DNA from 2 places in the Fusobacterium necrogenes genome. Region 2 is predicted to be linked to the other one. Evidence: riboswitches for the same ligand, from Rfam matches in the RefSeq annotation. Region 2 holds a riboswitch; the other holds the start of a gene.
What was found. A riboswitch is a leader RNA that binds a small molecule or an ion and turns the genes downstream of it on or off. The one in region 2 is predicted to bind lysine.
Positions count from the first base shown of each region.

Region 1: another riboswitch for lysine. It lies ahead of DYA59_RS06155 (nucleoside recognition domain-containing protein); the one in region 2 lies ahead of DYA59_RS02375 (aspartate kinase).

Region 1 covers NZ_UGGU01000003.1:1,274,673-1,277,871, forward strand. Annotated here, with positions in the region: gene DYA59_RS06150 (spore maturation protein) at 1-471, opposite strand, end outside; gene DYA59_RS06155 (nucleoside recognition domain-containing protein) at 536-1,144, opposite strand; lysine riboswitch at 1,241-1,415, opposite strand; gene DYA59_RS06160 (endo alpha-1,4 polygalactosaminidase) at 1,751-2,653, opposite strand; gene DYA59_RS06165 (hypothetical protein) at 2,664-3,199, opposite strand, start outside.
Region 2 covers NZ_UGGU01000003.1:415,222-418,420, reverse strand. Annotated here, with positions in the region: gene DYA59_RS02380 (aspartate-semialdehyde dehydrogenase) at 1-796, opposite strand, end outside; gene DYA59_RS02375 (aspartate kinase) at 806-2,008, opposite strand; lysine riboswitch at 2,118-2,292, opposite strand; gene DYA59_RS02370 (MarC family protein) at 2,409-3,023, opposite strand.

The DNA.
Region 1 (3,199 bases), 860 kb from region 2:
CGCTACTGCATGTCTTGTTTTTCTTATGCTCACTGCTCCAAAATATACTGCAAGAACATAGAAAGTTGTCTCTGTTGAACCCATCATAGTAGAAGCTATTCTTCCTATTAAAGAGTCTGGTCCATATGTAAGCATTAAATCATTCATTACCCCAGTAGCCCCTCCTCCAGATAGAGGTCTTAATATAGCCATAGGTAATACCTCTCCTGGCATTCCTATCAATGAGAAAACTGGGTCTAATATTTTCATCATAATATCTATACAACCAGAAGCTCTAAAAATACCTATTGCCACTAACATAGCTACTAAAAAAGGAATGATTCTAATAGCTGTATTAAACCCCTCTTTTGCTCCTTCACAAAATACTTCATAAACTTTTATTTTCTTTACAAAATAAGCGTATCCTACTATTACTAATATAATTAAAGGTATGGCATAAAGTGATATATTTTCCATTATTCTTACGAACATATTTCTTCCTCCTAAATTTTACTAAAAATTTTTTATTATTTCAATAACTAACTTTTTCTTACTTTTATTTTTCTATCTCTATCTTTTCTCTTTTATATTTAGGTAACTTTTCTAAAAACTTACAAGAGATTATAGCTACAGTTGTTGACATAATTGTCGCTACTATTGTTGGAGCTATTATCTCAGTGGCGTTAGCTGAACCAGCTGCCACTCTATATGCTATCGTACTAGATGAAATTAAAGTTACAGATGAAGTATTAATAGCTAAAAACATTACCATAGAGTTTGATGCCTCATCTTTATTATCATTTAAAAGTTGTAACTCCTGCATAGCTTTTATTCCAATTGGAGTAGCCGCATTTCCTAATCCAAAAAAATTAGCCGCCATATTAGCTACTATACTTCCCATAGCTGGGTGGTCAGCTGGTATCTCAGGAAATAGTTTTACCAAAAGTGGTTTCATTAAATTTCCCATTGCTTTTACCATTCCTGCCTCTTCAGCTATCTTCATAAGTCCAAGCCACAGAGCCATTACCCCTATCATCTCTAAAGATAAAGTTACAGCTGTTCCTGCTGATTCAATAGCTGAATCTGTAACTGCTTGTACATTTCCAGTAAATATCCCCACCAATACTCCTATCACTATAAGTCCACACCAAATTGCATTAATCATATTTTATACCTCCTAAAAATTTTAGCAAAATAAAAAAATCACAGCTGACTCAACTGTGATAAATTACAAAAAAGATAAATCAATCCCTCTACATTTCTCACAGATAGCTCTCCATTGAAAATTTTCAATGACAACATTGTAGATATTCTCCACACTGCCAACAAAAGAGTTCAGCCCTCTCCTTTATTTCGGCAAATTCCCCTTTCAAAATATCATAACGCCTGCCAAGCTAGATACTTCTACTCTTGTCCTTTGCTCCTCTATCCTGTCTCTTATCAGTATACTCTAGTTTATATTTCTTGTACAATATATTTTTTATATCTTTTAGATATGTTTAATTCCAATCAAAAATTATTTAGTTAAACAAAATATTTATTGACAATATCAAATAATATGATATAATAATATTGTCATAAGACATTTCCTTAAATTACATTTTAATTTCTACGTATAAAGAAGTCCTGAGGCCGAAGGGACTTCTTTATCGTTTTTTGCTTCCATTAGTCATACAGCATTCAAATTTTTATATTTATTTTATTTACAAAATTTTTAAAAATCTATTAATGATCCTATTCTGAAATATGTAGCCTATTCTTTATTTAAAAGTTATTCAAAAAATTCAAAACTATCTATCGTATCTAAATAATACCCATCTACTCCTATCTCATCTAATTTATCTTGATACTTCTTAATAATCTCTTTCCACTCAGCACTCCAATATTTTACTATATAGTTTCCTTCCCAATTTTCATTCTCTTTTACTATCCAATTTGGAAGTTTTTCATCCCATTTTTTCTCCCAATATTCTCTATAGTTTTCAGCTTCTCCTATACTAAAATAAGCGATTAATAATCTCTTCTCTCCACTTTTTTTATATTTTAATCTCTCTATTTCACTCTTACTGAAAAACTCTCCATTAAAAGAAGGCTCTATTATAATTAAATCATAATTTGTATTTTTTAAGGCATTATAGTATTCTTTTTTATTTTTAAATTTATTTGGATTAAGAATATATAAAAAATTCTCTACCTCATTTATACTCTGAATATTTTTTTTACTGAATGGATTCAATGGAGTATTAAAGTAATTAGCTGAAAAGGTTTTTATTCTCTCTCCTATAAAGTTATATTTTTTATTAATTTTTTTTATTGTGTTGTCATCTTTTTTATTATTTGAATAGTTTATTGTTAATATTTTCTTTCCTTCTCTTTCAAGAGGTATTAATCTCTTTAATAGATACTCCCTATCTTGTAGAGAGGTAGCTCTCCCTACCTCTTCATCACTTCCATATAAAAAAGACTCCTGTCCAGCACCATCTACATACTCTAAAAATTTTTTATCTAAAATCCCATCATTATAATAAATATTACTTCCATTTTGTAATATTATGATTTTTTCTTCATCTTTTCTAGCTATCTCTTCAACTAACTCTCGCATCTTAATTAAAGAAAAACTCTCTCCAAAAAGGAGAGAGGAAAAAAATAGAAAAAGTATTATTAGCTCTTTCATATCTCCTCCATTAGAAAATATATTCAACACCTATTTTTCCATAGTAGTAAATACCACTATCGTTAGAATCATATGATTTTGCTTTATTTTCTTTTATCTTATATCCTGGTAAACCTAATTCTGCAAATACTCTAAACCTCTGTGTGAAGTTATGAGAATATAATATATATGGTAGGAAATATAGCTCATTACTATAATCTAAATTAGTTGAACCAAAATATTTATCACTATCTATTCCAAATTCAACAGCAAAAGCAAAATCCATACCCAACTCATAAGTCCATCTCAAATAAGATTCTAAACCTACTCTATATCCTTCATTATTATCATAAGACATATACTCATTATAAATCGTATTAAAAAATTGAAATCCATAACCTAAATTTGTAGAACTAACTAAATTTATCTCTCCAGAAACTCCATCTTCTATTGTACTAAAAACTTTTTTCCCCAAGATATCAAATCCAAAATATGTTCCTCCCATACCTATATCAAGTGGGGTTCTAAACCTATATCCACCATAAAGCTTATACCTCTCAAAATTAA
Region 2 (3,199 bases):
CTAAAAGAATTATACCATCAAGTGAAGCCAACTCCTTTTTTAATTCATCTATATCAAAATCTTTTTCAAGTTCTACATTTATTGAAACAGAATGAGAATTTATAACTGGAACTCTTACACAAGTAGCTGTAACTGGAAGTTCAGGAAGATCTAATATCTTTCTTGTTTCATCTATCATTTTTTTCTCTTCTTTTGTATACCCATTATCTAAAAACACATCTATGTGAGGAAGACAATTATTAACTATTTGATGGGGATAAGTTTTTGGTGGATTTCCTTTCAATCCTTCCTCTAAATCTACTATTCCTTTATGTCCTGTTCCAGATACAGCTTGATATGTACTATATACAACTCTTTTTATTCCATATTTATTAGCTAATATCTTAAGAGGTGCCATACATTGAATTGTGGAACAATTTGGATTAGCTATTATTCCCTTATGTTTAAATGCCTCTTGTGGATTAACTTCTGGTACAATTAGGGGAACTTCTTTATTCATCCTCCATGCTGATGAATTATCTATTACCAATATTCCTTCCTGAGCTGCTAATGGAGCATATTTTAAACTTATTTCTCCTCCTGCAGAAAATAATGCTATATCGATATCCCTACCTTTAAAACTATCCTCTCTTAATTCCTCTACTAAACACTCCTTTCCTTTAAAATCAATTTTTTTTCCAGCACTCCTACTACTTGCAAATAAAAATAACTCAGTTATTCCTAAATCTCTCTCATTTAATACTTTTAAAAATGTACTTCCTACTAACCCTGTTGCTCCAACTACTGCTACTCTCATTTTTCCCTCCTACAATGAAAATTCTTGTGCTACTGCCTCTACAGCTTTTTGAATATTTTCTCTATCTATACTACAAGATATACTTATCTCCGATGTTGTTATTTGATAAAAATTAATTCCATTTTTACTCAAAACTGAGAAAAATTTCCCAGCTATGCCAGAGTTATTTATCATTCCAACTCCAACAATAGATAACATTCCTAAATGTTCGCATAAATTGATATCACATTCTGGGAAATCAGCTCTTATTTTATCAATAATTTGGTTTAGAAGATATTTTTCACTTAATTGACTACTAAATGATAATTCTGCTCTCATATATTTATTCAAATTTTGTGTAATCATATTTATATTTAAGCCACATCCATCTATTATCGAAAATATTTTAGCTATATTCTCAGATGAAAATGGTATATTTGAGATAGTTGTAACTACTATCTCCTTTGTTATACTTATTCCTGTTACTAGTTTTTCTTCCAAAGCTACATTTTTTTCCATTATATATGTTCCTCCTATTTCACTCAAACTTCTGCCAACAAAAATTGGTATCCCAAATTTTTTTCCTAGTTCAACTGCTCTTGTCTCCATTACTCCAGCTCCTAGATTAGCCATTTCCATCATCTCTTCATAAGATATTCTATCTAAAAATTTTGCTTTTGGATAAAGTCTTGGATCAACACTATATATTCCATCTACATCTGTATATATTCTACATTCACAATTAAGAGCTGCAGCTAATGCTACTGCACTTGTATCTGAACCTCCTCTTCCTAATGTAGTAATATCTCCATTTTCATTTATTCCCTGAAATCCTGCTACTATAACTACATTTCCATTTTTTAAATATCCTTCAATACTGTCAGATGAAATACTTTCTATTTTATTTTTAGTATGTACACCAGAAGTCCTTATTCCTGCTTGAAAACCTGTAAGAGATATAGCTTTTTGCCCCTTAGAATTAAGTGCTATCGAAAGTAATGCTATACTCTGTTGTTCTCCTGTTGCCATTAAAGAATCTAGTTCTCTTTGACTTGGATTTTCTGTAATCTCTTTAGCTAAACTAATTAATCTATCAGTTGTTTTGCCCATAGCTGAAACAACAACAACAACATCTTCATATTTTTCCTTCAATCCAATAATATACTCAGCTATTTTTTGAATTTTTTCAATTGTAGCCACACTTGAACCACCATATTTGAGAACTACTCTCATTTTTCCCTCCCTTATAATTACTAGAATTTTTTGGTAAAAAAAAACAGCAGAGGTTCTCTGCTGGTACAATTCTAAAATAAATACATCAAAATGTAAAAATTTTTCTTACCTCACAGAAAGCACAACATTGAAAACTCAATGACAGTTATATGGATATTCTCCATATCCCCAGTAAAAATCTCTTTCCAAAAGATTTAAACTTCGGCAATTTTACCTTTCAAATCCATTCATAGCTTGGATAGCTCCTGAATTTTACTCTTATCAATTGCACCTCAATCTGTTTTATTAACTTGAAATTATTCTACTTCAAATTTTAAAAAAAGAAAAATATAAAATTTAAATAATTTTTGCAATAAAAATATATTAATTATCTGAAAGAAAATATAATTCTTTTAGAATTTTATTGTATCTTCTCCAATACATGAGAAAGTCCATCGAAAAATATTCTAAAACCAATGGACATTATAAATATCTGCATTACTTTTGAAAGTATATACAGTACTAATTTTCCAAAGATCCTTTCTAAATAGTTTCCTATCATAAGTACTAAATATATCAAAATAAAAGCTATAAATATAGAAAAACTATTTTTCAACAATCCATGTTCTGAACGTCCTATTAAAGCTGTTGTCAAACTTCCAGGTCCCACCATCATTGGAAAAGCCATTGGAATAACAGCTTGTTTTATTTGCTCTTCTGGTGAAAGCTTATTTTCAGATTTCCTCTTTTTTGAAGAAAAAATTAAGTTTTTTATTGCCATTAATACTAAAATTAAACCACCAGCCATTTTCAATTCATTCATATTTATTTTATAAAAATTTATCATTAGAAATTCACCAAACAAACTAAAAATCCAGGTTATAAAAAAACCCGTAATAGCTATCGTCTTAAAAAGTTTATTTCTTATTTCTTTTTCCATTCCTTCTGTCATTCCAATAAAAAGTGGAACATTTCCAAATGGGTTCAAAACAGCAATCAGTGTTAAAGCATTTATAAATACTGTACTTAAATTCATTTTCTCTCCCCTAATATAAATATTATAATCTTCAAGATACTCTTTTATTATAGTCCTTTTAATTTATCTTGTCAATTTTTCTAAAGATATTTTTGAGCCCAATAATTTTATTTCTATATACTTATTATTTTTCATCGCAATAACCATTTATATTAATTGCTGTTTCCCCTCTAAAT